DNA from 4 places in the Paenibacillus sp. IHB B 3084 genome. Region 4 is predicted to be linked to each of the others. Evidence: riboswitches for the same ligand, from Rfam matches in the RefSeq annotation. Region 4 holds a riboswitch; each other region holds the start of a gene.
The links. A riboswitch is a leader RNA that binds a small molecule or an ion and turns the genes downstream of it on or off. The one in region 4 is predicted to bind cyclic di-AMP.

Region 1 (8,128 bases), 110 kb from region 4:
CGGGATGAGGCTAAAATGCTGGGCGGGATCGGTCCTTGCGGACGTATCCTGTGTTGCTCTTCATGGCTGGGAGATTTTGAACCGGTATCCATTAAGATGGCGAAGGATCAGAGCTTGTCGCTGAATCCGACGAAGATTTCCGGGTTGTGTGGAAGATTGATGTGCTGTCTCAAGTTCGAACATGATAACTACGAGAGTATGAGGGAAGAATTGCCGCAGGTTGGCAAGATGGTCGTCACCTCTCTCGGAGAAGGCAAAGTTGTAGGCGTAAATGCTGGCCATCGTACAGTGCATGTTCAACTGTTTGAGATTAGCAAGGTCAAGGAACTTCCAATGGACGATGTAGTCGTCAAGTAAACCATTAGGTTGCTTCGGGGTGGAAACTTGGATAAATTAAATGTTTTTGCGCGTATTCACGAAATGGAAACCCAAATGGGACAGTTGCATAGCGATCTGGGTGAATTGAAACTGGCAGTAAAAGAGCTGCTGGAGGAAAATCAACGACTAACGATTGAAAACGAACAGGTGCGCAAGATGCTCAAACGTGAAACCTCCAGAGAAGAAAAGACGGCAAAAAGGCCGAAACTTTCTCCTCCGATCGTCATTAAGGATGAAGAGGAAACGGGTGAGGTTGTGGGCGAAGGCCACGACAATCTGGCAAGGCTGTATCATGAAGGATTTCATATATGCAACGTGTATTACGGACATTTGCGAACGGAAGGCGATTGCCTTTTCTGTCTGTCATTTTTGAATAAATAAAAACAAGCCGTAGGAGCAAGGTGCCTACGGCTTTTTTGTAAGGAAGTATGGTTTCAGAACGATTTGGGGTAAAAGGATGGGAGACCGCTATGTACGAAAATGAACAGAAGTCTGAACGAATTGACGATCTATTGTCACATAATTTGCGTATTATCCAAAGTGATGAGGTGTTCAGCTTTTCCATGGATGCGGTTTTGCTGGCGCGGTTTGCCGGTATTCCGCAGCGTGGGAAAATTTTGGATCTGTGTACAGGCAACGGGGTCGTCCCCCTGCTGCTAACGACACGAACTAAAGCGGCTATCGAAGGAATTGAGATTCAACCGCGCTTGGCTGATATGGCTAGACGCAGCGTCAGTCTGAATGGACTGGAGGCAGCGATTCAGATTCGGGAAGGGGATCTGCGCGAGCTGGTTCAAATCACGGGGCATGGTGTATATGATGCAATTACGGTAAATCCCCCCTATATGCCGCTAAACGGCAGTGATATCAAGTTAAACCCTCATCAGGCGATTGCGCGCCATGAGGTGCATTGTACACTGGAAGAGGTCATTCAGGCGTGTACACGGCTTGTCCGTAATGGTGGAAAAGTGTCGATGGTTCATCGCCCGCAACGGCTAGGTGAGATTATAACACTGATGCGTGCCAACAGATTGGAGCCGAAACGGATTCGGTTTGTCCACCCACGAGCTCATATGGAGGCGAATATGGTGCTCATCGAGGCGCTATGTGATGGTAAGCCGGAGGTTCGTCTGTTGCCCCCGCTCATTGTATATCAGGAGAATGGGAATTATACTCAGGAAATAAGGGATATCTATGGAGAAGTAAGCAAGGGGGATTTACTGTGAAGGCAGCGGTGCAAAAAAGTTTTATAACCAGCGGAGAAGAACGGGGCAAGCTGTATCTCGTTGCGACACCGATTGGTAATCTGGATGATATGACCTTTAGGGCGGTTAGCACCTTAAAATCGTGCAGTATTATAGCGGCGGAGGACACGCGGCAGACGCGCAAACTGCTCACACATTTTGACATCACGCCGGAAATGCTATTCAGCTATCATGAACATAATAAAGCTGCCAGTGGGCCTGAGCTGATACGTTATATAATGGAGGGAAAAAATTTAGCATTGGTTAGCGATGCAGGTCTGCCGGCCATTTCGGACCCGGGTTCGGATCTGGTCAAGCTGGCGTTGGAAGTGGGAATTAGCGTTATTCCTATTCCTGGGGCGAACGCAGCCTTATCAGCTTTGATTGCCTCCGGACTGAAAACGGAAAGATTTACATTTGCCGGATTCCCTCCACGGGAGAAAAAGGATCTGGAGAAGCTGCTACAGTCATTTCAGGTATCTCACGGCACGATCCTGTTTTATGAATCCCCTCATCGTATTGCACGGACATTGACGGTATTGAAGGAAACACTGGGGGAACGCAGAGTGGTGCTTGCACGTGAGTTGACCAAGCTGCATGAGGAATGGATACGAGGAACGGCGGAGCAATGCCTTGCCAGACTGGAGGAGCATCCACCGCTTGGTGAATATTGCCTGGTAGTTGAAGGGAAAAACGAAGCAGAAGAGGAAGAGGAGCGTCAGGCATGGTGGCAGTCCTTATCTTTGGAGGCCCACGTTGCGCATTATGAGACAGAAGGGCTGACACGCAAGGACGCTATGAAGTGTACAGCTACCGACCGCTCCATTTCCAAAAGGGATGTATATAACGCGCTTTTATGAAAACTTCCCGAAACAAAAAAAGGGCCTTCCAACGGTTGGGTTCAAACCGTGGAAGGCAACAAGGAGTATATATGAAAAAGGTTAGAATTAACAATCTCTTATAAGTCTATTATATACTAAAAATCTTAGTTTGTCACAGGTGTTGGAATTTCTGAGATGCAATCTTGGCAAACAATTTTACCTTTGAAGTAAATTACGTTCTCGGCGTTGCCGCAGAAGATACAAGCAGGCTCGTATTTTTTGAGCATAATGCGTTCGCCATCAACATAAATTTCCAAAGCGTCTTTTTCGCCAATACCCAATGTGCGGCGCAATTCGATTGGAATAACAACACGTCCGAGCTCGTCAACTTTTCTTACAATACCAGTGGATTTCATCATAATAAATCAGGCTCCTCTCGCCGTTCAAAATAATATAAGTGTCATGATTCGACAAATTTTTCTCTTTTCTGATATTTACTATACCAACGATTCCCAAAACAGTCAACCTTAAAAATGAGCTAACAGATTAATTATGCAAAAGTATTTAGAATAAAGAGCATGATGCGTGTGTATTACCTTATTTTATTGATGATTTAAGCCATTTGTCGATTTGGAAATGCCGAAAATCTATAATTCGACATATTACGACAAACAATGTCGAATGAAGGGAATCGTTTAGGATTTTATTGTATCTTAATCCATTATTCAGAATATTAAAGGAGTTGATATCTTGCACCAGCCACTCAGTGAAGAAAAAGTTTTTAAGGACCCGGTACATAACTATATCCATGTTCAGGATACAGTGATATGGCGTTTGATCAATACTCCAGAGTTCCAACGCTTGCGTCGTATTCGGCAGTTGGGTACATCTTATCTTACGTTTCATGGAGCGGAGCATAGTCGATTTTCGCATTCGCTAGGTGTGTACGAAATTACACGGCGTATTATTTCCCAATTTGAACGCGATGAATTTTCCGATTGGCCGAAGGAAGAAAGTTTAGTCGCGCTGTGTGCAGCTTTGTTGCACGATGTGGGGCATGGCCCGTTTTCCCATTCTATAGAAGAAGCCTTTCATATGAATCACGAGGATTGGACATGCCGGATTGTATTGGGGAATACAGAGATTAACGCTGTGCTGCGGCAAGTCGATGAGGAGCTTCCTGCGAAGGTGGCTGCGGTAATTGCCAAAACGTACGACAAGCCGATTGTCGTAAACCTGGTCACAAGCCCACTGGATGCGGACCGTATGGATTATTTGCTGCGGGATGCGCACTCAACAGGCGTCAATTATGGCACCATAGATTTGGATCGTATTTTACGGTTGCTGCGTCCTCATAATGGAAGAATTGTTGTGAAGGAGTCAGGCATGCATGCGGTAGAGGATTATCTGATGTCGCGCTATCAGATGTATTGGCAAATTTATTTTCATCCTGTGACACGCAGCTCGGAAATTTTATTACGTAAAATTTTCAAGCGGGCGAAGGAGCTATTTAGAAACGGATATGAGTTTAGTTTTCTGCTGGAGCCGTTGCCGGACCTCTTTCGGGGAGAGCTTACGGTGGAACAATATCTGATGCTCGACGAGTCTTTGATTCAGACAGTGTTCAGTCAGTGGAAACGGGAAAAGGACGAGATTTTAAGCGATTTGAGTGCCCGTTTTATGGATCGCAAGCTGTATAAATATGTAGAGATCGAAAATATGGATACAGATACCATTGACAACATTCGGACAGCGCTGGAGCTGGCTGGTCTGCATCCGGAATATGATCTGGAAATTGATTTTCCGACGGATCTTCCTTATGATGTGTTTCGGCAGGGTGGCTCGACGGACAACCAGATTTTACTGCTGGGACGTAAAGGAGAAGTGAGAGAAATTTCCGAAGTGTCGGAAATTGTGCGCTCCATTAGCGGCATTCACCGGGGAAAATATCACATGTATTATCCCCAAAACAAATTGGATGGGGTAAAGGACAAGCTTCCTGCCGAAATAAGGAATTATTTTGTCAAACAATAGACAATTATATGCCAAATAAAGTAATAAAGGAGACAAAAAAACTTGAATTTATTCGACACTCACACTCATTTGGATGCGCCGCAATTTGACGAAGACCGCGAAGAAGTTATAGCACGCGCTGTCGAATCGGGAGTGACCCGAATGATTAATATCGGATTTAACCGTGAGACCATTCCGTCTACCATGAAATTGGCCGAAACGTATGATTTTATTTATGCGGCAATTGGATGGCATCCACAGGATGCGATCACGATGCAGGAGGGGGATCTGGAATGGATTGCATCGTTATGCAGTCATAAAAAAGTCGTGGCGATCGGAGAGATTGGCCTGGATTATTATTGGGACACGTCGCCGAAGGATGTACAGCATCGGGTGCTACGCAACCAGATTGGACTGGCTCGTGAGCTGAACATGCCTATTGTCATCCATAACCGGGATGCGCATGAAGATATTGTTAAGATTTTGCGTGAAGAAAAAGCGAGTGAGGTAGGCGGAGTGATGCACTCCTTTTCCGGGAGCTGGGAGACGGCTAAAATGGTGCTGGATATGGGCTTTCACCTCTCCTTTGGCGGGCCGATAACGTTCAAAAATGCCAAGCAGCCAAAGGAGGTACTGGCACAGGTGCCGCTGGAACGTCTGCTCATTGAAACGGACGCGCCCTACCTGACACCGCATCCGTTCCGCGGGAAGCGAAATGAGTCCGCACATGTGGGACTGGTCGCAGAGGCCGCAGCCCAAATCAAGGGAATAGCGGTGGAGGAATTAGTGTCAATAACGACCCAAAATGCCTTGGAACGATTTGACATTAAGTAAAAAAGTGAAGAAATCAATCAAAATAATGAGATAGACGAAGCTAATCATGAATTTGTTGCAGGAAACTCGAGAATATTACAATATTTTAACCTAATATTGTAGAAAATGTACTTGAAACCTGCTTTACAACATGCATAGAAACAGGATATCATCTTTTCAGTGAATTGTTGTTTGAATGTAAACACCAACAGCTCATTTCATGAACCAGTCTCGCTGAGTCCCTTTTACAGGGAACGGGGGAACCGATATGGCTTACAGTACGTCCGGTGTATGGGCAAGAAGGGAGCGTCTCTTCCGCCAGCCGGCTCGACCTAGATTCCTTTCCCGGATGGGATTGAACAGGTGGAGGGGCCGTATTTCGATTTCTTTCTGGGTCTTCGGGGTGAATGTGAAGGCGACCGCCATGAGCGGTTGACCCAAGCTAGGGCGTCTCTCTACGTCCGAACCCGACAGCTAACCCCGTAAGCGTAACAAGAGAGAAGCCATCTCGTGCATGATTTTTCCGCATATTCGCACATGTCGGAAGCCACGAAAGAGCTCTCTAGTCTCTTTCTCTGGCTTTTTTTGTTGTGAATAAAAGAAAATCTGTCATCATACTGTGATTAAACAGGGGAGGACAGCATGCCGCGAAGACGGGTACATGGTGCAGGACAGTCGCAGTACGGGCTTGTCTTGTAGAAAATCTGTTATAGTCACGTCAATCTCAACTATGTCTTACTCCAGACGGCGGGCTATGTAAGGAGGACGGAGGAAATGGGCATTTTCCAAAAACAGGAGACCCATGAGTCACGCTCATCCAGCATGTCTTACGTATTGCGTTGGAAGCAAGAAAATGTGCGCCAGGCTGCTTTGGTTGCTATTTTTCTAATCGCACTAACGATTATGATTTCAATTCTGGTGTACACTCAATCTAAAAAACAGGTCTTTTTTGTCATCGACGGTAAGGCATCTGCGGTAGAAACCCGGGAATCCCAGCTCCAAGATTTGCTCAAAGAGCATTCGATTTCACTTCAGCCGCATGATACGGTTTCGATGCCGCTGAACGGAGCAGTTCAGGATGGGGATCGCGTAGTTATCAAACGTGCCAATCAGGTCAAAGTATCCTCAGGCAATGAGACGAAAAAGTTGTACACAACAGAAAATACAGTAGAGGGTGCCATTCGCACCTCGGGCTATAAATTATCGTCAAATGATAAAGTTTACCCTGCTCTGGATGCCTCTGTTTCGTCTAACATGGACATAAAAATCGTCCGTGTGAAGAAACAGCAGGTCGAACAGAAGCAACAGGTGCCTTATCAGGTCATCAAAACGGCCGATCCGAGTCTCTATAAAGGCGATAATCGGGTCATCCAAAGCGGTAAAACGGGTGTTGTGGTCCAGCATGTTCAAAAGGTATACCATGACGGAAAATTGGTATCCAAGCAACTGGTAAACAAGGAAGTCGCGCAAAATCGTGTGGATAAGGTGATTGCGGTAGGAACGAAGAAAAAACCGGTCGTTCTGGCTGCTTCCGTCGGTCCCGAAGATGCCGTTAAGGCAACACGGGTTAGTTCGGGCAATGCTGTCCGTAAAGCAGGTGTGAATTTCAAATACAGTAAAGTATTACAAAACGTCTCCATGACGGCGTATTCCTCACAGGAGTCAGGTATCGGTACACGTACCGCATCCGGCACGCGTGTCACGGAAGGGCGCACCATTGCTGTCGATCCAAGTGTGATTCCAATCGGCTGGTGGGTGTATATTGAAGGGGTGGGCTTCCGCCGTGCGGAGGATACCGGTGGCGCGATTAAAGGCCACAAAATCGATGTGTATTATGAGAGTTTGAGTCAAGCCAATCAGTTTGGTCGGAAGCACGGAAAAACCGTATATGTGATTGGACCAGTGAAGCCTGAAATGAACTAAAAACGTGTTGTATATGTTTGGGTCAATGCGATACTATTAACATCATAGTTATGCCATGCTAAGAAGAGGATATCCTCTTCTTATTTTGTTTTCAAAAGCAGGGAAAGATGAATATAGCTTACTGTGTAGTAGTGGAGGGAAACGCAAATGATCAAGGAAGTGATCGTGGTAGAGGGCCGGGATGATACGGTGGCTATTCGCCGTGCTGTCGAGGCGGATACGATAGAAACGGGCGGCTCCGCCATCAATAAAATGACGTTGCGCAAAATTGCGTTGGCACAGGAGCGGCGGGGTGTCATTATTTTGACCGATCCCGATCATGCAGGGGAGCGCATCCGCAAAATTATCGCCTCCAAGGTGCCCGGTTGCAAGCAGGCCTTTATACCAGAGGCGGAAGCGACGCGCAAAGGGGATATTGGCGTAGAGAATGCCTCGCCTGAAGCGATCAGACACGCTCTCGCACGGGTGCATACGACGGTGGAAGGGGCTGATCCTCTAATCGATTGGGCCGATCTGATTGACGCCGGACTTATCACCCACCCAAATGCTGCTGCACGGCGTATGGCTTTGGGTAATGTGCTGGGTATTGGTTACTGTAACGGTAAGCAGCTACATAAACGGCTCGCTGTGTTCCAGATCAGCCGTGAGGAATTTGCCGGTGCGCTGGCACAAATTGAAAGTGAAGGATTGTGATATCCGTATGACAGGGATTCAAGATATAGCAACACCGCGGCGCACGAAGGAGATTATTCAGCGGCACGGGTTTTCGTTCAAAAAGAGTTTGGGACAAAATTTTCTGATTGATCAAAATATTCTGAACAAGATCGTGAATGCTGCGGGACTGGACGATACGAAGGGTGCACTTGAGATCGGTCCGGGGATTGGCGCTTTGACTGAGAAGCTGGCGCAATCAGCCAAGGTAGTTACTGCTGTCGA
Region 2 (8,128 bases), on a different replicon from region 4:
CGACCAAAGAAGGCTTCCGAGAATTGCTGGTACTCCCGCGTAAACATCAGCATTTCGTGCCACAGTTCATCTACATCCGGACTAAACATCGGCACCCGATTCATAATGGCGCATAGCATAAAATATCGTTTTAGCTCATTCCAGCGCCAATCATATTCCTGCTCCGTCAGGTGAGGATGGGCTTTTATTACACGCTGCCTGACACTATGAGCGTAGGAGGCTGGAATAGATCGTTCCAAAAGCTGCATCAGTTCAACAATTTCTTTATGGCGCCCCTGTTCAAGGGAAGAGGGGGACGGGGAGCTAAGAAAAAATGCATTACGTCGACGTGTCTTTCGGTTTCCACGGTTCCTTCGGTATAATGCTCGGAAAAAAAACCACAAAATAATGATGTCGATCACAATAAACAACGCCCAAAAGCTGCTCATATTATTCATTTTGAATGCTCCTTTCTGGAAAGAAGGCGTAATTAAAAAAAATTAACGTTCGCTTTTCAGCAGAGCGAATTCTTCCTTGATTTGAGCCAGCAATTCAGGTTTCGTAATTACATCACAGGCGGTCCATGCCAGGGTTCTGGCGGCTAACAACATTCCTTCCAGCGCCCGATCCTGCATCGCTAAATCGCGGAATTCAGGTGTATGCAAGGCGTGCTTCTCGTCAATAACTTGAATGTAAGGATGAATGGCAGGACAATGCAGCGACACATTTCCAATATCCATAGAGCCGTGATCTTCACCCTCTGTTATGTTCTCCTGTGCAATGCCAGCCAGCACCAGGTTAGCGGTAAAGGCATCAGAAAGCGCGCGGTTGGTCACCATTTCATCATAAGATGTTTCATAATTCGAGGTTTCCAGACGACACCCAGCTTGTAAGGCAGCACCTTCAGCAATTTGAACGACACGGCGAGTCAATGAATTCAGTTCATGACGTGTAGCAGCCCGTACATAAAATTGAGCAGAAGCATAATCAGGAATAATGTTCGCTGCCTGGCCTCCTTGATTAATAATGCCGTGAATACGTACCGTACTCTTCACCTGCTGGCGGAACGCATTAATGCCGTTGAACGTTTGAATCACTGCGTCCAGCGCGTTAATACCTTCGTGGGGACTGGCAGCGGCGTGAGCGGATTTCCCAAAGAATTCGAACTGAACAGCATCAATTGCCAGCGATTTGCCGGATTTTTCATAGCGGTCATAAGGATGTGTCATGAGCGCTATATCGCAATCATCAAACAAACCGGCAGCCGCCATGGGAACCTTGGCACCGCGCGTTTCCTCGGCAGGTGTGCCGTATACTCGTATTTCTCCGCCGATCTCGTCAATGACCGATTTGAGGCTGACAGCAGCTCCTGTACTCATCATACAGATCAAGTGATGTCCACATGCGTGTCCCAAGCCTTTCAGAGCGTCATATTCCGCCAGAAAAGCGATGACCGGCCCGGGTTTGGCTGCTTTATAAGTCGCAATAAAAGCCGTTTCTATATCCACAACAGGGGACTGAACTTCAAATCCGTGAAAAGCCAATTCCTCTTTTAGACGAGCAGCCGCCAAAAACTCCTCATTCCCCAGCTCCGGGTTTGCGCCAATATATAAAGAAATGTCCTTAAAACGTTGGGCATGCTGTTCAATGGTACGTTGGATCGTATTTTTGTTATTCATGGAAAAACTCCTTTGTAAAAGCTGAAATGTAGGTATTACGTCAGGTATGCTGAAATTGTACTATAACATTCATTGCATATTCATGCATATTCATTTATAATGACACAATCTTATTTATTATAAAGAATTTAAGGAGAGAAAAAAAGATTGAAAAAGGCATATCGTTTTACCGCCCTGATTTTGACGGCGGTTATCTTGCTGCTGGCTGGTCTTCCTATGCTCACTGCATACGGAACGGAAGCGAAGACACAGCAAAAACTTGTACTCGGCATGAGTGCCGATTTTCCGCCGTATGAGTTTCATAAAGTAATTAACGGTAAGGATACCATTGTAGGCTTTGACGTTGATATTGCCAATGAAATTGCCAAGGATCTGGGTGCAGAGCTGGTTATTGAGGACATGAGCTTTGACTCCTTACTGCCTGCACTGCAAAGTGGTCGTGTAGACCTGGTACTGTCTGGTATGACACCAACGGATGAACGCAGAAAGAGCATTGATTTTCGGATGTATACTACCACTCCAAGCAAGTCATTATGGTACGTCCGGAGGATAAGGACAAATATCCGACGATGGCTGCTTTGAAAGGCGAGAAGATCGGCGCACAAAAGGGCAGTATTCAGGAAGAGATTGCTCAAAAAGTGCCCAATGTCTCTGTAACTTCGCTGGATAAAATCTCCGACCTGGTGCTCCAGCTTCGGACACAGCGTATTAACGCTGTCGTGATTGAAGACACTGTCGCTAAAGGATACACATTGGATGGCACTGTAACACTTGCCAAGGCGGTGCCTGAGGAAGCAGGAGCAGAAACGGCTGTAGGTATTCGTAAAGGAAATACTGAACTGCTGGCATCTGTAAATAAAACGTTGGCTCGCCTGAAAGCAGACGGGTCTATTGAAAAGTTTTCCACGGAAGCGAGTGCGCTCTCTGCGGATCGACAGGTTTCATCCAACAACATTGTGGATATATTTTGGAAATATCGCAGTTTTTACGTTACGGGTATCGGCTACACATTGTTGCTGTCCGCCCTCGGGGTACTGTTCGGATTTATCATTGGTCTGATCATTTCTCTGTTGCGGATGAGCGGTGTACGTATCATTGAGTGGTTGGGTACAGCCTACGTGGAGGTGCTGCGTGGTACACCTATGCTGGTACAGCTTATGATCATCCATTATGGGGTTGCTTTGACGCTGGGCGTTAATTTTACGCCACTTCAGTCCGGTATTATTACGTTATCTCTGAATAGCTCGGCATATCTGGCTGAAATTTTCCGTGCAGGTATCCAGGCAGTGGACCGTGGTCAGATGGAAGCAGCCCGTTCACTCGGTATGGGACGAGGCAAAGCTATGCGTCACGTCATTTTACCGCAAGCGTTCAAGTCTGTACTGCCTGCGATCGGCAATGAGTTTATTACGATTATTAAAGAGTCCTCCATCATTTCTACCATCGGTATGGTGGATATTATGTATCAGGCTCAAGTCATTAAGAACATCACCTACGAAGGATTAAGTCCGTTCGTCATCGCGGCCGCTATTTATTTTGTAATGACATTCAGCTTGTCGAAGCTGTTGGGTTTATGGGAAAGGAAGTTGAGAGCCAGTGATCACCGTTAAACAACTGCGTAAATCGTTCGGCAAAAATGAAATTTTAAAAGGCATTGATATAGATATTGCCAAAGGCGAGGTTGTTGTCGTCATTGGCCCGAGTGGTTCGGGAAAAAGCACATTTTTGCGTTGTATGAATCTGCTGGAGCAGCCGACTGACGGGGAGATTCTGTTTGAGGGTGAACCGATTACGGCACGCGGTCACAACATTAATGCAACTCGTGAGAAAATGGGCATGGTGTTTCAGCACTTCAATCTGTTCCCACACAAAACAGTACTGCAAAATTTGACGCTTGCGCCGACTCAGGTTAGAGGCCAGTCAGCAAAGGAAGCAGAGAAAATTGCGTTGGAGCTGCTGCGTACCGTTGGACTTGAAGACAAAAAAGACACCTATCCAAACCAGTTGTCCGGTGGACAGAAACAGCGGATTGCAATTGCACGCGCCTTGGCGATGCAGCCGCATGTGATGCTCTTCGATGAGCCGACCTCCGCCTTGGACCCTGAAATGGTCGGAGAGGTGCTGGACGTGATGAAGAAGCTGGCTGAGGGTGGCATGACGATGGTCATCGTAACGCATGAAATGGGCTTTGCACGCGAGGTAGGAGACCGCATTATCTTTATGGATAACGGTCAAATTGTGGAGCAAGGTACACCGGAGCAGGTTTTTGGTACACCAAGCCATGATCGTACCCGGGATTTTCTTGCCAAGGTTTTGTAAGAAATGAGCTTGTAAAGGCTATGAAGCAAGCCCTCCGCGGTGGAAGTTTGACGGGAGGGCTTTTTCTTTTTTTGTCATCCTCGTTCAGATTTTTGTAACTGATTTCGATTTCATGATGACAAAATTGTAACAGATGTAGTATGATGTTCAAGGTTCCCAACATTTTCATGCAGATAAGGTTACAAAATTGTGATATTATGCAGTGAGCCAAAACTTACCTGGGCAGCAGACAGCAACGACAGACGCTGAATGCGGGACCCAAAACCATGGGAAGTGCGGGGGACGTAACAACGGCAGTCACTTCTGATCCGTCTTCATACGAATGGATGGAAGGTGCCTAGGGGTGAATTGCATTAGCATAGGGCTTCTCCTGAGTCCGAATCCGACAGCTAACTTCGCAGGCATATTAGAGGAGGTACATATCTTTTGAAACATCTGAAACGTATTGGAAAAACAATGAAATTTGCAGTGCTGGCCGCAGCTATCGCAGGATTGGCACAGACAGCAGGGGTAGCCGACGCCGCTTCGCTTCATACCGCCAAGGAAGGTGATACCTTCTTTTTGCTTGCTCAGCGTTACGGGGTATCTGTAGAGGATCTGCAAAAGGAGAACCCGGATGTTGCTGCCAGCAATATATATGCAGGAGTACAAATTAAGGTTCCGGACGAGAACAAGGTAAAAGTCGCTTCGGATTCGAAGCCTCAGCTTTTGTCCGAGAAAGCGCCGGCGGGTGACGATCAACAGGTTGAAGCATGGGGTAAAACATTTAACTACAGCAAAGTAGTTGATGTGAAGGCCACAGCGTATTCCGCAGCAGCCAGTGAAAATGGAAAATGGGGAGCAGTAGACTATTTCGGAAATCCGCTTAAACTCGGTACGATTGCCGTAGACCCGAATGTAATTCCGTTGGGTACGAAAGTGCTGGTTACAGGCTATTCCCATCCAGGGCTGCCGGATCAATCTTTTATAGCGGTAGCTCGCGATAAGGGCAGTGCCATTACGGGGAAACGGATTGATATTTTCATTCCGGGTAGCCCATCTTTTGTGAGTGACTTTGGTTTCCAAAATGTGAAGCTGTACGTCATTGATAAATAGTCTGTATAAACCAATGAATTATATTTACATAATATATATTATGTAAACCAATATCAAATAACTTAATCGCCGGTCCTGATTCATATGGGCTTTGTCGATTAAAAAAGGGCTATCTTGACGAGCAGAATGCATCTGCTGGTAAGACAGCCCTTTTACTATTATTTCCGCTCCGAGGTGTGAAGTAGCCGTGGAACCGTGACAAATTTGTACCCCTTGGCTTTCAGCGCTTGAATAAGACCCGGCAGGGATTGAACAGTGCCTTTCAGGTTGGAGCTTTGACCACCGCCTGCGTGCATTAAAATGATGGAGCCTGGTCCGGTAGCCGGGATCACATTACGCTGAATTTGTGTTTTACTCAGTCCCTTCCAATCGAGGGAGTCTACGTTCCAATTGACAATCATGTAGCCGTGACTACGCGCCCACTGGATCTGAGGCTCCGTAATTTCACCATAAGGCGGGCGAATCAGCTTGGGTCGAAAGCCAACGGTGGCCTCCAAAATATGTTCTGTTTTCTTAATCTGGTTGCGAAAGCGTTCCGGTGAAGCCTTCCTAAAATCCGGATGGGTATAGGAATGGTTGCCTAAGGCATGGCCTTCACGTACGATACGGCGAATCATGCCCGAGTGTTTTTCCGCACGGTGACCGACGATAAAGAAGGTGGCTTTGATACCATTCGCGTGCAAAATGTCCAGAACCTGCGGCGTATACCGTGAATCAGGCACGTCATCAAAAGTCAGGGCAATTTGCTGCGTATGCGGGCCGCACATTTTAAAAATATCCGAATGTTTTTTTCGAAGCATAGCTAATGTGGGAGTGGCTCGTTGTCTGCTCTTTTGTGCTGAAGAAACAACAACCGCTTCCTTGGGATGAGTCGTTCCGGTATCGGGAGGCGCATCCGCGTGAACGGGAAAACTCGAAAATGCTAGTAACAGTGCCATGATTGGCAATATTCCCCTGTACGGCATATGTATCCCCCTTTCCGTGCAGTGGTACCCCTGTTGCTTTCATTTATTATGTACCTGCCATGTTGAAATTATGCTGCTGAACAGGTTAGACTATTGAATGGTTGAGTGGAAATGCAGCACAATACGGATGTAAGTGCAGATCTCGAAGCTAAACGCACATATTCTATTAAACCTGACCGAAAACAACAGCATTTTCGCAAGTTTTAGCCTTTTAATGGATTCGGTATCCAGTGATAGCTGGTGTATAATGAGGTTGCAATTCATATTGTACAGAGTTGGAATTAAAGGAAGGATGGATAAAAGTGACCGACTTGTTTACTCCTTATCAATTAAAGGGACTTTCTTTAAAAAATCGGATTGTAATGCCCCCCATGTGCCAATATAGTGTGGAGGCCAAAGATGGAAAGCCAAATGATTGGCATCATGTCCATTATGTTAGCCGGGCAGTAGGTGGTACCGGGCTGATTATTGTGGAAATGACGGCGGTCCACCCGGATGGACGTATTACAGATCATGATCTGGGCATTTGGAGTGACGAGCATATTCCTGCATACCGTAAAATAGTGGAGGAAGTCCACAAGTACGGTGCCAAAATCGGAATTCAATTAGGTCATGCCGGACGAAAGGCTGAAGATACCGACTTGCCTGTTGCACCGTCCTCGATAGCTTTTAGCGAACGTTTCAAGGAGCCGCATGCTTTAACGACAGCCGAAGCCAGGGAACTGGTTCAGGCTTATAAGGAAGGCGCGCGCCGCGCGGTGGAAGCCGGGTTTGATACGGTAGAAATTCATGGCGCTCACGGTTATCTGATCCATCAATTTCATTCACCTTTAACGAACACCAGAGAAGATGAGTATGGACAGGATCTATCGCTGTTCGGTGTTGAAGTGATTCAGGCTGTTAAAGAGGTACTTCCGTCTGATATGCCTGTGTTGATGCGGATATCCGCCAAAGAGTATGTCGAAAACGGATATAATGTGGAATACATAGCGGGCATAGGGGAACGATATCGTGATGCAGGTGTGGATATTTTTCACATCTCCTCTGGTGGCGAGGGGCCGATTGGTTCTAACGGCGGTCCATCTGCGCGAGCGGGATATCAGGTGGATTTGGCACATAAAATACGTGAAAAGCTGAATGTACCTGTAATTGCTGTCGGTCTGCTGGACGATTATGAGGATGCCCGGCGGGTGATTCAGCAAAAGAAGCTGATCTGGTAGCGATAGGGCGCGCCATGCTGCGCGATCCGTATTGGGCGTTGCATGCATCGCGGGATCTGAAAGTACAGGCGGATATCCCGGAGCCATACTTGCGTGGTTTTTAGAATGTACTTTAAATGTACTTTATCGGATAATATTTTTGAAACTCTATTTGCAAAGCTTGCGTAAACATGTGTACAGAGCTTAAAATTTAAGCATTCAACTCTAGGAGGAACTTCACATGTCTATTTTCAAACGTTTAAGAGATCTTACGATGTCCAATATCAACTCCATTATTGACAAGGCCGAAGATCCAGTTAAAATGACGGATCAATACATTCGTGATATGCAAGAGGACTTGGAAGATGCAGAGAAAGCGGTAGCCGCTCAGATTGCCATTGAGAAGAGATTTAAACAGCAATATGAAGAGCAGGCCGCTTTGGTGAAAAAACGTGAAGAGCAGGCTCATACGGCAGCAAAAGCGCAAAATGTGGATCTGGCTCGCCGTGCGTTGGAAGAAAAGAAATCTGCTGAGCAAAAAATGACCGAGTTCAAGACGGGCTACGAGCAGAATAAAGCGGCAGCCGATAACCTGCGTGGTAAGCTGGATGAAATGCGCAGACAACTGACGGAAATGAAGAACAAGCGTGAAACGCTGGTTGCCCGTTATAATGCAGCCAAAGCGCAAACAGAAATTAACAAAGCGATGAACGGTTTTAGCTCCGATACGGCAACTGCTGGGCTGAAGCGTATGGAAGAAAAAATGCTGCAAGCAGAAGCGCGTGCTGAAGCAAGCAACGAAATGTCCTCTAAGGAAAAATCGCTGGATGAGGAATTTAAGGAGCTTGATAAGAAAAGCGCCGTGGACGATGAGCTTGCCGCTTTGTTGAAG
Region 3 (8,128 bases), 1.4 Mb from region 4:
GACAGACCCTTATTTTTTTGATGCAGATAGGCAACTGAATTGCCAGGGGGAACAGCTTAGCGAAACAGAAAAGGAATTTATACTTGAGTATATTGAATTTACTCGCTTCCGTAAAGAGAAAAAACAGGAAGATTCAACGGCAGAATAAACGGGTGCAGAATATTAAAGTGATGATTACCGAATAAGTATGGTTGCAATGAAGGTTGAAATTTTGGGAATAGTTCAAGAAAAGTTAGGGTGTCGGAGGGGATAATTTTGGGAGACCAAACGATTTATCAGCGGATTGAATCCTTGATTAAGGATCGGGGAATGACAAAGAAGGCGTTTTGTGAAAAGCTCAAAATCAGCTCGGGGAATCTTGGAGACTGGAGAAGAGGCAAAACAACACCGGGAACGATGCATTTAATCCAGATTTCGGACTTTTTTAATGTATCGCTGGATTGGTTAATGAAAGGCGTCAAGCCGGGTGAAGGCGTACTTCAGGAGCAGAAGGCTGCTTATTTTTTTGGAGTGATGGGGCCATTGAATTGCCAGGCAGAGGATCTGGATACAGAAGAACAGGATTTCATATTAGAATATGTGGAATTTGCGAAATATCGTAAGCAAAAAGGTGAGAATGACAAAACACAGCCTGAATGATCTTCTCGCTAAAGATCACTCAGGTTGAAAACCCGTAAAACGGACCGACGGGTTCGATTGACGAGTTTATTTGGGTTGCCGATGTTATAGCATGCCGCATGCTTGGGGGACGCTCACATCGTTGGTTTCAGAGTGGTGATGCCTCCTTATAATCGTTATCGTCGATGTTGAGGATTGCAGCAACTTGTTTTCTGTACCTTTGTGCTTTGCGGGTGCCGTGAATCAGATTGGACAAGCGTGAAGGCGGGATGTTATGCGTTTCACAAAATGTTTTCTGATCCAGTCGAAGTTCGACAAGCCTTTGTTTGATGGCCCACCCTAAGGAGGTGACAGGCATTTTGTTGTTCAAGTGAAATCGCCCCTTACGGATTCTTGCGGAATAATTGGTGTGTTATAATAATCATCAGTAAACATGTTAGAATTAACCATCTAAAACTATGATACACGTTTATACGTGTTTTTACAATCTAAAATACGTAATTGAGATAAATTTATTACTTATTTAAGTGATAAATGGTTTGAATAATCCATCCGGAGCCTGTAAATGTGAGAAATGTCAGTTGTAATCTGGATAAAAAAAGCACTCTGCCACTGAAAAAAGTGGTGGAAGTGCTTTTGGTGTTGTGCTGGAAGGGTGAAAACAGGCATCAGGGGGATGCTGGAGGCGTATAATGGGGACAGACGAAGGAATTAGTCGAATCTTACCCGCGCTAGTGGTTGCTGCTCATATAGGGTGGCTGCGTAATGTAGGAGTTGGACCAGTGTCTTTGCAGAAGGCGACGCTGAAATGCGGTTGGCTCAGTCTCAGGGGTGTTGAATTGTTTCCATGCGTCTAGAAGCTCGTTGGTCATTCGTTGAATAACAGGATTTTTTTCCTCATAAGGAGGATGGAGTAGTTTGGAAGCATCTTCGACACAGAAGGACACTGCCGCGGCAAGGTAGCCGTGAATGGTTTGCTCTACATCATTTCCAAGAGAAACGTTAATCCAGGTATGAACGGTTGCGAGTGTGCCAATCGCATTGTATTGGTTAAGTATAGCTTCGAGCTGGTCGAATTCAAGCCAAGGGTACAAAGCCTTAGCGAGCTTGAGCAGGCGTTGGCCGGATAGGCGTGACTCTTTCATGTGCTGTAGGGAAGAACGCTGGGTGTGCAGCATTTTATCAATAAGAGCGATACGCCAACCATCATTTTGCTGAACAGCGATATAAAGGCTTTTGATAGCCATGCCATCGAGGGATGTGAATTGAGGATGCAGATCGGTGCGTGCATAGTGTTCCAGGTCTTGCAGACAGGTTAAACGACCATTTCGAAACAGCTCCTTTAGCCCGTAGGAACGAGTGAAGCCACCGACAGGCAGGGAAGGGTCCAACAGCAATGCGTAGTTCAGCAAACGATTGCCTTTTTGCAAAGCGGTTCGCCTCCTTAGAGTATAGTTTTTTATGTTATATTAAGTGACTTTAAAAATCAGATTAAGAAAAATTTTAGTGATATTATGTAATATATATTTACACTCAAGATGCTTGTATGTCAAATTAAATATTTTATAGCTTTTATATGTTATATTATATGACTTTAAAAATAATTATTGTATTTATGTTTACAAATAGAATACAAGGGAGTATAATAAATCTGTTGCCTCAAAACATTAGAATTTGCGGTCGTGGTGGAATGGCAGACACGCTATCTTGAGGGGGTAGTGGGCGTACGCCCGTGGAGGTTCGAGTCCTCTCGACCGCATTACATGCAAGACACAGTTAAAAAAGCATCCTGACACGTTTTTGACGTGAAGGGATGCTTTTTTGTTATATCCCTTTTTTCCTAGCCACAGGAGCAGCCGCCTGGTTCGGCTGCTTGTGAACAGTGATGAAGTGGCTTGTAAGCTTTGCTACAAGAGCTTCTCGATATCCCCCGCCAGTTTATCCGGAGTTGTCTGTGGGGCGTAGCGCTTAAATACGTTACCTTCGCGTGTAATTAAAAATTTAGTAAAATTCCATTTGATCGCTTTGGAGCCTAGTACGCCCGGAGCTGTCCGGGTGAGGTAGCGGAATAAAGGGTGTGCCTGATCGCCATTGACATCTGTTTTGGCAAACATCGGGAACGTAACTCCATAGTTAATCTGGCAAAACTCCGAAATGTCCTCGCTGGAACCCGGCTCTTGCTTGGCAAACTGGTTGCTGGGGAACCCCAGGATTTCAAGCCCCTGCTCATGGTACTGGTCATATAGCTCTTGTAGCGCCTTGTATTGAGGGGTTAGCCCGCATTTGCTGGCTGTATTCACGATAAGCAGAACTTTTCCTTCGTATGTGGACAACGGAATCACTTTCCCTTGCAGGGTTTGTGCATCATATTCATAAACGGTCATGGTATCTCTCCTAATTTACTATTTTACAATTAAATTGTAAGCAATTTAACGAGGGGTTGCAAGTCTATAATAGATGTATTGCACTGTCTGAAACTGTAAAATCGTATTTTGTTCAAAACGGCAAATGGCACTGCAAATGGGGCGAATTGCGGTGTTTCTCATCGTAAAAACAGGCTCAATCGGCGTTTATCAGGTGCATACAGCAGTTTTTCTTTCTCTTTTACAAAAAAGGGACAAAAAAGCTCTCCATACGCCAATATTGACATGCCCGTCATTTTCGAAAAGGGATGAAAAACCGAGCTTGAAGGAGCTGGGAGAAGTATATTACAGTTGTAAGCGCTGTTATTCATCTTCTTTGCTCCAAAGACCGATTTATAACCCTGCAGGTGAGCTTTACAGTGTTCCTTGCGCGGGTGTATGATTCAAGACGTAATTTCAAATTAAGTGAATGAAGCAGCAACGAATTGTCTATAGCGCTGAATTTTGCAGTTGCAAAAGCGGGGGAACCAAACGAGATCTATGCGGCTTTTAGAGGGCCGTGTGTCTCATGGGGTGAATTTTCCGGCCAAGTGCCAGAAATAGGGCGACTCTCACGTCCGAATCCGACAGCTAACCTCGTAAGCGTACAGGGAGAGGCAACAAACCGCCGTGTGCAACCATGGTTTATTTTATCATGGTTACGTAAGAAGCCGGAGGAAGCCTTTTTCCTTCGGCTTCTTTTTGTTGTCTTTTTATACCGGGAGAGGAGCTACTGATGGAAGGTCGGCTAATCATTGTCACTGCACCGAATGAATCGGGCAGAAATTTTGTGAAATTGCTTATGTACAAAAAACTGGCGTTTGCGGTTCTGACGAATAGCGCTCAGGAGGAACGACAGCTCAAAAAAATGGGTGTGGAGCATATTGTGCGCATCAATACGATGCAAGCAGGAAAATGGAATTTTCCCAAAAAAGAAATTGGCTGCGTGTATTTGTTTGAGAACAGCTTGAATCTGACGTGCCGTTTTCTGCAAATATGCCGGCCGCTGACATCAGATTCGGTCTATGTCATTACACAAGGCTGTAATCCTCAAGGGATTTATCGAGGTTTGGGAGCAGACCATGTGATCTACACTTTGAATGGAGAGGTGGGTTTCCTGTTGAACGGATAGTCGCTTACGGTATGGATAATATAAATTAATATTTTCGAATTCATTGTATGGTGATTTTACGAGGATGTAAGAATGACGATCTGAGGACCGATACGGGAGGGTATGAACATGATGGATATATACATGCTGCTCGTGATGGCTGTGAGTTATGGAGTGATACTGCTGTTTGTACGCTGGTGTGATGCGCAGACCTCCAAAGGAGGGCGAAAAGGATGATGGTTGTGCTTACGCTTACGGCGATTGTGTTTGTGTATTTAATCTACGCACTCCTGAATCCTGAAAAGTTCTAATCAGGTGAACAGGATCAAGCGGGCGGGGGACAGCAGATCGTGGATGAGACATCAGAGGCAGCGGGTTTTCGCAAACGTGTGCACTCGCCTGGTGCTATGAACCCGTCTGTTGTTCCAAACGCAGGAGCATTTTGAAGGAGGGAATAGATGATGGAGCTGCTGCAAATTGGAATTGTGATTGTGATATTGCTGCTTTTGGTGAAACCAGTGGGCACCTATATATATCATGTATTCTCAAATGAACCGAATCGGACAGATCGGGTGTTTGGCGGAACGGAGAAGCTGATTTATAAGGTTATAGGATTGAAAAAGCTGGAGAGCATGCGTTGGACCACGTACGTTATGAGCTTCATTGCTACGAATGTCGTGCTTGTGGCGATCAGCTATGTGCTGCTGCGCTTGCAGGGACTGCTTCCCGTTAATCCGGCTGGAAATGGCAATATGGAAGCGTCACTTGCTTTTAATACAGTGATCAGCTTTATGACCAATACGAATCTCCAGCATTATAGCGGAGAAAGCGGACTTACGTATTTGACGCAGATGGCGTTCGTTACGATGATGATGTTCACTTCGGCTGCTTCCGGTTTTTCGGTTGCTGCGGCTTTTATGAGAGGATTGACGCGGCGCGGTGAAGGGATGGGCAACTTTTTTCAGGATTTTATCAAAGCGATTATACGGATTTTTCTTCCATTGGCCTTTGTACTTACGCTGGTGCTGGTCGGACTGAAGGTACCGCAGACGCTTCAGTCTACGGCGGATATTACAACGCTGAGCGGAACACAGCAGCAGATTGCTTTGGGACCCGTTGCTTCGATGGAATCGATCAAGCATTTGGGCACGAACGGGGGCGGTTTCTATGGGGCCAACTCGGCGCATCCTTTTGAAAATCCAAATCCCTGGACGAATGTGCTGGAAATTTTGGCGATGTGGGTGATGCCGGCTTCGCTGCCGTATACCTTTGGACTGTTCGCCCGTAATCGCAAGCAGGGCTGGATTATTTTTAGCTCCATGATGGTATTGTTCCTCGTCTTCCTATCCATTACGTATGTGTCAGAGAAAACGGGCAATCCGTTGATTCATGCACTGGGTGTGGATGCTTCTCAGGGAAGCATGGAAGGGAAAGAGGTTCGCTTCGGCATTGGACAATCGGTGTTGTTCACGGCTGTAACGACGGCGGCAACCACTGGCTCGGTGAATAATATGCACGATACGCTGACCCCGCTGGGCGGTATGGCTGCTTTGGGTGAAATGATGCTGAACGTCATTTTCGGCGGTAAGGGCGTCGGGCTGATGAATATGCTGATGTACGCGATTCTGGGTGTGTTTATATGTGGATTGATGGTCGGCAGGACCCCGGAATTTATGGGCAGGAAAATTGAAGGTAAGGAAATGAAGCTGATCGCGATTGCCATTTTGGTACATCCGTTTCTCATTTTGGTGCCGACTGCGCTCGCTTTTATGAGTCATTGGGGGTACGATGCGGTTACAAACCCCGGATATCACGGATTGACTCAGGTGCTATATGAATATGCTTCATCTGCGGCTAATAACGGTTCGGGATTTGAAGGTCTTACGGATAACAACGTATTTTGGAACACGACAACAGGGATTGTTATGTTCTTCGGACGATATGTATCTATAGTTGCACTGTTAGCTGTAGCGGCTTCATTGAATGCCAAAGCACCGACTCCCGTGACGACGGGCACACTTCGCACGGACAACAAGCTGTTTGGGGCGATTTTAATCGGGGTTGTGCTGTTGATCGGCGCGTTGACCTTTTTGCCCGTAATCGTATTGGGGCCTGTGGCTGAATTTCTGACCATGTGAAGAAGATGAACAGGAAGAAGAAAATGAGAATGGATGAACGGGGTGCTTGATCATGAAGGAACAACGCAAACGCATGCTGGACAAAAGCATCTTGAAGCATGCGATCAAGGATAGCTTTATGAAATTAAATCCGATGATCATGATGAAAAATCCTGTCATGTTCGTCGTGGAGATCGGCACATTGGTCGTGCTGCTCATGCTGCTGTTTCCCGGTTATTTTGGAACTGGCAACGAAATGGGCTTTAATCTGGCTGTTTTTATCATCCTGTTGTTCACGTTGCTTTTTGCTAACTTTGCCGAAGCGCTCGCAGAGGGGCGGGGTAAGGCGCAGGCTGCCTCTTTGAAAAAATCCAAGCAGGACACACAAGCCAACAAGCTTGTCGGGGATGAGATTCAGGTGGTCAGCTCGACCGAGCTGCGCAAAGGTGACATTGTGATGGTGTCCCAGGGCGAGATGATTCCGAGTGATGGTGAGGTGATTGAAGGTCTTGCCTCAGTGGATGAATCGGCGATTACGGGAGAATCGGCTCCAGTGATCAAGGAATCAGGTGGTGATTTTTGCTCGGTAACCGGCGGGACGCGCGTGGTCAGTGACCGAATTAAGGTGCGGATTACGACAGAGCCGGGTGAGACGTTCATTGATAAAATGATTTCGCTCGTGGAAGGCGCACAGCGGCAAAAGACGCCGAACGAAATTGCGCTGAATACCCTGTTGATCAGCTTGACGATTATTTTTCTGATCGTGGTGGTGACGCTGGCACCGATTGCCCGTCATTTTAACATTGACCTGCCTGTTCCCGTGCTGATCTCGTTGCTGGTCTGCCTGATTCCTACAACGATTGGAGGACTGTTGTCAGCCATCGGGATTGCCGGTATGGACCGGGTCACCCAGTTTAACGTGCTGGCCATGTCAGGCAAGGCAGTAGAAGCATGCGGGGACATCAACACGATGATTTTGGACAAAACAGGGACAATCACCTTCGGTAACCGGATGGCGAGCCAATTCGTGCCTGTAGGCGGCGTAGAGGAGACAGAGTTAGTGAAGTGGGCTGCGATGAGTTCGATGAAGGATGAGACGCCTGAGGGGCGCTCAGTTCTGGAGTTGATGCGTAAGCAGGAGCACACGCTGGATGAATCCTTGGCAGCAGGCGGGACCTTTATCGAGTTCAAGGCGGAAACCCGGATGAGCGGTCTGGATCTGGCTGATGGACAAAAGGTACGTAAGGGCGCGGTGGACTCTGTCCGGCAGTGGGTACTATCGCAAAACGGCAGCGTTCCAGCCGATCTGGAGGAAAAAGCGAATCAGGTGGCCTCTGAAGGAGGTACGCCGCTGGCTGTCGCGCTGGATGATCGGATATATGGCATTATTTATTTGAAGGACACGGTGAAGCCGGGCATGAAGGAGCGGTTTGATCAGCTCCGGGAAATGGGCATCCGCACGATCATGTGTACCGGGGATAATCCGCTGACAGCCGCGACAATTGCACGGGAAGCGGGTGTGGATGATTTTGTGGCTGAAAGCAAGCCGGAGGACAAAATCGCAGTCATCCGCCGTGAGCAGGAGCTGGGCAAGCTTGTTGCCATGACCGGAGACGGTACGAATGATGCTCCTGCGCTGGCGCAGGCTGACGTCGGGCTGGCCATGAACAGTGGTACGGTCGCAGCCAAGGAAGCCGCCAATATGGTAGACCTGGATTCCGATCCGTCCAAAATTATTGAGGTGGTCGCTATTGGCAAGCAGTTGCTTATGACACGCGGTGCTTTGACAACATTCAGCATCGCGAACGATGTTGCCAAATATTTTGCCATTATTCCGGCGATGTTCATGCTGGCGATTCCGCAAATGAGCGCATTAAACG
Region 4 (8,128 bases):
GAATTGACTTCACTCATTTCAACACGTAGTCCACACTCTGCGAATCTTGGCTTCTGCTTCTTTTATTTCTAGCAAATACACGTCGGGATTCGAAAGTTTTTTCCACTCCTCAAACCCAAACTGCGAATCGTAATGTCGAATGAGAAGTGACAGCAAAGCCCCATGAGTTACAATGATTATTGTTTTTTCCGTCCGTTCTATAAGCTCCTGCACAAGCTGTATTCCTCGATCTGCTGCTTCACGGGATGATTCGCCCCCCTCCAGCTTCAAGTCTTCGTCCAGATAGGTCTGTTTCAGCACGTCCATCCAATTATCCAAATGTTCACTGCTAAGCACCCGTTCCTGAAGACGTAGGTCCGTATATACCTGCAACTTTTTCTGTTCAGCCAAAGGCTGAATGGTTCTCAAAGCTCGTTCCCACGGGCTAGATACGATATATTCTACACCTGCATTTCCCATAAAAGACGACAACTGCTCAGCCTGTCTGACACCTTCTTCGGTCAGTCGGGCATCAGGCTCTTGTCCGGTTGCTTTGGCATGCCTGACGAAGTATATCTTTTTCATATAGTATCTACATCCTTTCGCCCTGCTCAAACTAGATCGCTATAAACATAATCTTCTCATATAAAAAAGAAAAGACCAACCAAAACCCCCGGTTAGCCCTATCCCAAACATTCTACTGTTAGACCCTGTGAATTCATCCGATAATCCTGCATAACAGGTACTTAAATGTGCTGACTAGCCTTTCAAATGGACTCTTAACACAGGTGCATCTGGAGAAACAGACGAATCTTGCAATATTTCCACATGGCTGATCATCTCTTGCCCGTCTGGAACGATGACCGGAGTAATTAGAGATAATTCGGCCTGTTGGATAGAATCCATATCAAATTCCATCAATAATTGCCCTGCTTTAACGTTGTCTCCTGTTTGGACATAGGGGTTAAAGCCCTGTCCTTTGAGAGAAACCGTATTAATCCCGACATGTACCAAAACTTGTACACCGCATTCATGCTCAAGTATCAGGGCGTGCTTACTTTTCTCCATCACATGAACCACTTTGCCCGTAAAAGGAGCCGTAACCTTTCCTTCAGACGGATGAATAGCGATACCGTCCCCCATTGCCTTCGTAGAAAACGCAGGATCTGGAACCTCTGCAAGGGAAACAATTTGTCCTTTAATTGGCGCTGCGATGTCGAATTCTTCAACACGTGGAGTTGCTTTCTTTTTCAACCATTTAAACATTCTACTAACGCCACCTTATTTACAGATTACATTCATAAACAGTGAACAGGACTTAACTACACCCTTTTGGGAACCGGTTCCATAAAAGAAATAAATAAAAACCGGGTTTTGGAACCGATTTCTATTTGAATTATAGTGAATGCCTTTCTATGATGTCAAGGCGCTATCAATCAAATAACCACACATATGCTTCAGCTTTCTTCTACTATTAACGCATATCTGAAATATGTAAATAGAAGAAGCTGCTAGGCACAAAAAGACGACTCCTGATCCATTCAGAAGCCGTCTTTTAACCGATTAATAAAATCTTCACCTTGTCTTTGCTTCAATGCATAGTTGTACCAACTCATAGGCAGAAGAGGTATGATCACAATAGATAATATCCAGAGGAATAAAGGTGCGTTGTGCAGGCAGTTCCCCCCCAATATGGAAAAACTGCCTCTAACCAAAGTTATTACCCTTCCAGCGCCTGCTTCAATTCCTCAGGCGAAGCGTCCCACCATTCCTCGTTATGCGAGATCAGCAGGCTTTTGAGCGCTGCTTTATCCTCGCTGCCGAGATCGTCCAGCATAAAACGGCGCTTGAGCGCGTAATCCATACGGTTGACGTGATCGGCGAGGATTTTCCAGCCGCGTTTGGCTTCGTCGTCAATCAGCATCTCACAGGCAGTCGCTCCACCGTACACACGCCCTTCGGGTGTGCGGTCCACGGCTACCCATACCAGCCATACCTGGCGTCCGTTCGGTACATCCTCTTTATTGGTAGAAAACTTAATCCCGCGTTCTACTTTACTTTTGGCATGCATGGCACCGACATCAATTTTTGCCTCGCCGCGGTCAATAATGACCGGGGACATGCTGTTCAGGTCGATTGAACCTGCGCCGAAGCCCTTATGTTTACTCTTGCCACTGACAATGTTCAGTGCAATCTGTTTTTTGCCGTCCGGTTGATTTTCACTCATGCGTCACTAAGCCTCCATTTTCCGTCTTGACACTCATTCTACACTATAAATATTTTAACTAATAATCTCCCGAAAGCAAACATATACATGCTGTAGATGCTTGTCAACGGGAGGTATCCATTGTATGACCCCAGCACGCACCAAAATCGTTTTATTGTCTACACTAGCCCTCGGTCTCCTCGCAGGGACGTTATGGTTTGCCTGGCAGCCTCAATCCGAGTCGAATTCGCAATCCTTGGGCAAACCGATGTACGATTCCCAGTCGAAGTCTGCGCTTGCGCCTAATATGGGCAAGCCCCTGGGGGCAAACATCCTGCCTGACGTTCCCAAAAGTCCCTCACAGCCCGCTTCGGAGATTCTTAGCAAGCGTGTGGTGGAATACCACATTGACGTGTCTCTGGAAAAAGGACAGGTTTTGCGGGGCACTGAGACGCTTACATGGAAGCACCCGGGCACCAAAACCGTGAACGATCTGTACCTGCATCTGTACCCCAATGCCTTCTCTTCCATGGAAACCACCTTCATGAAGGAATCCGGGGGCAAGCTGCGCGGCGACACCATGCCCAAGAACGGCTTTGGCTCCATGACACTAACTGAACTTAAAACGGAAGACGGTTTATCCCTCATGCACCGGACTCAATACGTGCAGCCGGATGACGGTAACGTGAACGACCGCTCGCTCATGAAGGTACGTCTCCCCAAGCCGGTCCGAGGCGGTGAAAGCATTACATTATATATGAAGTTTGAGGTAAAGCTACCCGCCATCTTCGCACGTATGGGCGCAACAGATGATTTTGTCATGGCAGGTCAGTGGTTTCCCAAACTCAGCGTCTACGAAACCGCAGGACAGCGCGGACGCGCCGAGGAAGGCTGGAATCTGCATCAGTATCATGGAAACTCCGAGTTTTACGCAGATTTCGGAATTTACAGTGTGCGGATTCGAGTGCCTGAAACACACATCGTGGCTGCAACCGGATTTCCCACCCGTGGAGCAGTCCGGCAAAATGGACAAAAAATATATCAATTCTATGCCGATGACGTGCACGACTTTGCATGGGCCGCTTCACCGAATTTTGTAGCCGCAGAAGAACCATTTTCCTCTGCTGAGGTGCCGGGTGTCAAAATCAAGCTGTATCTCGACCCATCGCACAAGGAGCTCAAGGGACGCTATATGAGCGCAGCCAAGGCAGCCCTTTCCTATTACAGCAAGTGGTACGGGCCTTATCCATACTCGACCCTGTCCATCGTTGTACCACCCAAAGCAGGCAGCGGCGCGGAGGGCATGGAGTATCCCACACTCATTACGGCTGCAGCGGCGGATAATCCGAATCCCGGCTATAGTCTGGAGCGGACGGTCGTTCATGAGATTGGGCATCAATATTTCTATGGAATGGTGGCAAATAACGAATTCGAGGAACCATGGCTGGATGAAGGCTTTACCTCTTATGCAGAGGAACGACTCATGGAGCAGGAATATGGGCTCATCCCTAACTTGCCGTTACAGTCTGGACAGGTATCATCCCCTCAGCCGTTAAACCGTGAGTCTTGGAAGTACGGCTCGGCTGCTAAATATGCACAAAATGCCTATTCTCGGGGCAAGCTGGTGCTGCGTGGCATTGAACGACAGGTCGGCGCGAAAAAAATGGATCGCATTATGCGTACCTACGTCCAGACCTACCGATTCAAGCATCCATCCTCGCAGAATTTTCAGCGTATCGTCGAAAGAGTCACCGGACGTTCGTGGAGCCACTATTTTGAACAATATGTATACGACGGCCAGATGGCGGATTTTTCAGTGGATCGCATTACGAACCGCAAGCTGGCCAACGGATACGAAGCAACCATTACACTCAGCAAAAAAGGGGCAGATTATCCCAAGGTCCCTGTTCAATTTACCTTCAAGGACGGCACAACGATATTCAAGGCATGGGACGGAACGGGCAAAAGCACCACCTATCGACTAAAAGGTGCATCTCCGGTCTCCCATGTGATTGTTGATCCGCTGTACACGATTGCGCTGGAGAACAAGCATATCAACAACAGCCTGAAGGCCGAACTGAACGAAAAAACCCAGACCCGTTGGAGCATAAGTGTAACCAAGCTGCTGGAGACACTGCTTGGAAGTCTGTCATGGTGAGGTGTCTATAGATGCGTACTGTTATAAAAGAAGGCTGGGCGCTTGTGCGCATACAATTTTATATTGTCATCATTCTGTTTCTGTATCGACTGCTATGGGGCGTTTTTCTCTATCGGCTGGTACAATCCGCCGTTACTCCCCTGCTGCTGCGCTACCCCGATCAGGGTCAAAATGAACTGGGACAGACGTTGTTTTGGATGGAGAGCCAGATTGCCCTGACGGACAACCAAGAGGTTCATATGTATCTGTGGATACTACTGGGGGCAACGGTGCTGCGTACACTGATTACCCCCTTCATCCGGGCGGGAATATACCAAAGTCTGCACACCCATGCGACCGAGCCACAGAGTCTGTCCTTTTTCCGCGGAATGAAACGTCATGGCTTGTCATCGCTGATCTATTACGTCATCGAGCTTGGACTCCTGCTGCTCCCTGCTTTCTGGGTGGCTCCTAAGCTCTACCCTATCGTGGCAGGGGCGCTGCAATCTCCGGCCTATCTCCTGCATGTGCTGCCCTATGCCATCGGTTGGATTGCTTATGGCTGGTTCATCCGCCAGTGCATCCTGTACATGCAGCTAGGCACCGTAGGTGGTCACGCCATACGATCGTCGCTGCTTGCCTTCTTTCGCCAAATCCTCCCGGCTATCGGTATTTCGCTTCTGCTCGGTGCAGGTGTACTGCTCGTCCTTGGTCTATTCGGCACCATGGCGATGATTTGGACTGGTATGCTGGCACTCATTCTCCAGCAAACGTATCATTTTGTTACCAGTCTGGTCAGGCTATGGCACATCAGTTCACAGTACCGACTATGGCATACCGATATCTCCGGCAGAGGTTGAACCTTCACTCCGTTCCTCCCGAACAATTTCTGGCTGTCCAAAGACAACTATCCATCTCCATTCATATCCAGGCAAACGGCACATAACTGAATACTCTTAACAAAATCTGTTCCCGCGATAAAGGGAGCAGATTTTTTTGTAACTTTTTGCGATGAAACATTTGCCAAAGCCAGCCGACTTTGTTACAATAATCGCAGTGAACTGATAGTAACAACTTTGTAATCTTTATTGTAACCTTTACCTTAAAAACATCGTTATCGTGAATATTGCTCTCCAAGGTGCACATCTTAAGTTAAGCCTAATTCCTGGCACCTGGGAAGCGGGGGAACCAGTTTGGGTGAATTGATCTCGCAACAGAGTGGTCATAGGGGAACCTTCTACCGAATCCTTAAGCTAACCTCGCAGGCATTGGAAGGGGTATATTTTTTTTGAAGAAGAAGCTAACGATCGCAGCCATGGGTCTCGCCATTGCCTTTACATCTTTTACATTCGGTGGAGGAAGTGCATTTGCAGACTCTAAGATGGACCAGGTCATCCAAGATGCCAAAGGAACGAACTACAGAAGCGGAGGCACTACACTCGACGGGTTCGATTGCTCCGGCTTCACAATGTATGTATATCACAAACTAGGAATTAATCTGCCCCATCAATCCGGATCACAATTCAAAATGGGATCTTCCGTATCCCGCGACGAAATGAGACCTGGTGACCTGGTGTTCTTCAACACCACAGGAAGAGGCATTTCCCATGTAGGTATCTTCGTAGGTGAAGGGAAATTTGCCCACTCCTCATCTTCACGTGGTGTAGTTGTTAGCTCACTGGACGAAAACTATTACGCTAACCGCTATGTCGGTGCAAAAAGAATTATGAGCACAGACGCTTACCACGCTGTAGCTTCTGAAACTCCTGATGACGACAACGTAGAATAACTAACGAACAGCAAACTAACCCTGAGCCGCAATTTGATTCTGGCCGGAATCGAATTGCGGTTTTTTATGTCCACAACATCAGAAACGTTATCGTTACTGACGAACTGACACCTCAAAAGGTTTCAGATTTTGCGAACATCGTCGGTTTTACCGTCACGGCTGGGGGAGCATATGAACAGTAAAGCCTTCTTATTGAATGTATACCCGACTTGGGTATGAAATAAACACCGCTTGCCAATCCCCTGCAACTTGTCTACAATCTGTTGTTAATGGTTTAAGTACTTGTAAAAGGAGGATGGGGAGACATGCCGGCCTCAATATCTAACTACCGGATCGTACCGATGGACGAACAGCAGGCGGCTGCGATATGTGAGTGGCGCTATGATCCACCCTACAACATATACGGCTGGCTACCTTGGGAACAAATGAAGGCACTTGAAGTCGAATTTGGAAGCCCCACGCTTCGCCAAGAGCAATATGTTGCTGTGCTGGATGACGAGAACACGCTAACCGGATTTGCTCAATATTTCCCGATGATTGGAGTGACCCGGCTGGGTCTGGGAATGCACCCCCAATTATGTGGACATGGCAGAGGCGCCGATTTTGTCCGTGCCATTGCCATGGAAGCCAGACGACGCAACCCGGAGAATGAAATTGATCTGGAGGTACTGACCTGGAATGGGCGCGCCATTCGGGCTTACAAGGCAGCCGGATTTGAGATTACGGATACCTATGAACGTCAGACTCCCGATGGTAAAAAGCCGTTTCATTGTATGGTATATCATCCTGACCCCCAGCCTCGTGTTCAATGATAAAAGCGCCTTCGGCATACAACGGCATTGTTGTATATCGAAGGCGCTTTTATCATATGGCAGACCATGATCAGCTCAATGACTGCTACGCATTTTCTCAAAAGCTTCATTATATTGTTGGGCTTCCTTAATATCTACGGCCATAATGCCACCGTCATCCCAGGAGGTTAAGCGCAGGGTCACGGTCTTATAATCAATCGTAATAAATGGATGATGATTAAATGCTTCCGATATAGCAGCAACTTCATCCACGAATGCAATCCCTTTCATAAAACTGGAAAAATTATATTTGCGGACAATCCAGCGTCCTTCCTCCAGTTCCCAGCCCTCCAGCTTCTCCAGATGTGCTTCAATCTCTTCTTGTGTAAAAGGCATGTTACGACTCCTCCCCGTTTATACGGAAGCCTTTCAGCCGCTTGAATGCGACCAAAACTACGATATAGTGGTGTCCATATTACCACGGCCCCGTTGATAAATCCATAAGACGGACCTGTTCAAATCAAAGGTACCGACGTTAGCTCCTCATCCCCAATGAGCACATAGATACGGTGCTGCTCCGGTTCATAGATGACAACGCCGCTGCCCACAGCGATAACGGGCTCTGTACCCAGCGCATAAAACAGGTCTTCAGCCAGCGCTTCATTGACTTCCTGACGCCCTGCCGGGTCCAGCCTGTCCCAATCTTCTGCTTCCATTTCGAAAAATTCATAGCTATCCGGAATGTGTCCCACAGCCTCTGTCAAATCGTTCAAAATTTGTTCATACTCCCGTCCGTGCTTCACTCCCATGCCATTTCCTCCAATTCTTCCACCATTCATTAGATAATCACCTTATTATACCGGAAATTCGTACTTAACAAAAAAGAGAGTTTTGTCGATAAATACTATAATCCGTCTTGTAATGACGTGCCTGGGGCAAGGACGACCCCGGTGGCATGAAAGGATTCAAAATCTATTCTCATGGATGAGGTGTATCATGCAAATTTCAACCATTATCGGACTTGTACTCGGGATTATGTCATTGGTCGTCGGGATGATTCTCAAAGGCGCGCCAGTGATCAACTTGGTCAACAATCCCGCTGCTTACATGATTATTTTTGTCGGAACGGCAGCAAGTATTTTTATGGCCTTCCCGATGGCAGAAATTAAACGGATTCCAAAACTGTTCAAGGTTATTTTCACGGAACAAAAGCTTTTGGACCGTAA

Region 1: another riboswitch for cyclic di-AMP. It lies ahead of ASL14_RS11995 (resuscitation-promoting factor); the one in region 4 lies ahead of ASL14_RS11605 (C40 family peptidase).
Region 2: another riboswitch for cyclic di-AMP. It lies ahead of ASL14_RS26415 (3D domain-containing protein); the one in region 4 lies ahead of ASL14_RS11605 (C40 family peptidase).
Region 3: another riboswitch for cyclic di-AMP. It lies ahead of ASL14_RS05155 (hypothetical protein); the one in region 4 lies ahead of ASL14_RS11605 (C40 family peptidase).

Annotation. Positions count from the first base shown of each region.
Region 1 is NZ_CP013203.1:2,574,104-2,582,231, reverse strand. Features, by position in the region: gene ASL14_RS12030 (PSP1 domain-containing protein) at 1-357, shown strand, start outside; gene yabA (DNA replication initiation control protein YabA) at 385-759, shown strand; gene ASL14_RS12020 (tRNA1(Val) (adenine(37)-N6)-methyltransferase) at 849-1,604, shown strand; gene rsmI (16S rRNA (cytidine(1402)-2'-O)-methyltransferase) at 1,601-2,482, shown strand; gene ASL14_RS12010 (AbrB/MazE/SpoVT family DNA-binding domain-containing protein) at 2,608-2,862, opposite strand; gene ASL14_RS12005 (HD domain-containing protein) at 3,194-4,477, shown strand; gene ASL14_RS12000 (TatD family hydrolase) at 4,520-5,290, shown strand; cyclic di-AMP (ydaO/yuaA leader) riboswitch at 5,492-5,774, shown strand; gene ASL14_RS11995 (resuscitation-promoting factor) at 6,044-7,192, shown strand; gene rnmV (ribonuclease M5) at 7,340-7,885, shown strand; gene rsmA (16S rRNA (adenine(1518)-N(6)/adenine(1519)-N(6))-dimethyltransferase RsmA) at 7,893-8,128, shown strand, end outside.
Region 2 is NZ_CP013206.1:2,421-10,548, reverse strand. Features, by position in the region: gene ASL14_RS26435 (glycine-rich domain-containing protein) at 1-437, opposite strand, end outside; gene ASL14_RS26430 (M20 family metallopeptidase) at 480-1,658, opposite strand; partial or broken gene ASL14_RS29775 (transporter substrate-binding domain-containing protein) at 1,875-2,503, shown strand; gene ASL14_RS29770 (amino acid ABC transporter permease) at 2,615-3,268, shown strand; gene ASL14_RS26420 (amino acid ABC transporter ATP-binding protein) at 3,255-3,977, shown strand; cyclic di-AMP (ydaO/yuaA leader) riboswitch at 4,224-4,396, shown strand; gene ASL14_RS26415 (3D domain-containing protein) at 4,404-5,072, shown strand; gene ASL14_RS26410 (polysaccharide deacetylase family protein) at 5,231-6,037, opposite strand; partial or broken gene ASL14_RS26405 (NADH:flavin oxidoreductase/NADH oxidase) at 6,340-7,361, shown strand; gene ASL14_RS26400 (PspA/IM30 family protein) at 7,478-8,128, shown strand, end outside.
Region 3 is NZ_CP013203.1:1,100,034-1,108,161, reverse strand. Features, by position in the region: gene ASL14_RS05185 (helix-turn-helix domain-containing protein) at 1-148, shown strand, start outside; gene ASL14_RS05180 (helix-turn-helix domain-containing protein) at 256-639, shown strand; gene ASL14_RS05175 (XRE family transcriptional regulator) at 767-988, opposite strand; gene ASL14_RS29050 (hypothetical protein) at 1,186-1,311, shown strand; gene ASL14_RS05170 (urease accessory protein UreF) at 1,350-2,030, opposite strand; tRNA gene ASL14_RS05165 (tRNA-Leu) at 2,295-2,377, shown strand; gene ASL14_RS05160 (glutathione peroxidase) at 2,526-3,002, opposite strand; cyclic di-AMP (ydaO/yuaA leader) riboswitch at 3,467-3,642, shown strand; gene ASL14_RS05155 (hypothetical protein) at 3,757-4,152, shown strand; gene kdpF (K(+)-transporting ATPase subunit F) at 4,365-4,442, shown strand; gene kdpA (potassium-transporting ATPase subunit KdpA) at 4,593-6,269, shown strand; gene kdpB (potassium-transporting ATPase subunit KdpB) at 6,322-8,128, shown strand, end outside.
Region 4 is NZ_CP013203.1:2,465,037-2,473,164, forward strand. Features, by position in the region: gene ASL14_RS11580 (histidine phosphatase family protein) at 19-564, opposite strand; gene ASL14_RS11585 (PTS sugar transporter subunit IIA) at 739-1,245, opposite strand; gene ASL14_RS11590 (YwhD family protein) at 1,700-2,206, opposite strand; gene ASL14_RS11595 (M1 family metallopeptidase) at 2,331-4,343, shown strand; gene ASL14_RS11600 (hypothetical protein) at 4,355-5,182, shown strand; cyclic di-AMP (ydaO/yuaA leader) riboswitch at 5,468-5,605, shown strand; gene ASL14_RS11605 (C40 family peptidase) at 5,611-6,111, shown strand; gene ASL14_RS11610 (GNAT family N-acetyltransferase) at 6,417-6,923, shown strand; gene ASL14_RS11615 (4a-hydroxytetrahydrobiopterin dehydratase) at 6,999-7,298, opposite strand; gene ASL14_RS11620 (hypothetical protein) at 7,418-7,711, opposite strand; gene motA (flagellar motor stator protein MotA) at 7,899-8,128, shown strand, end outside.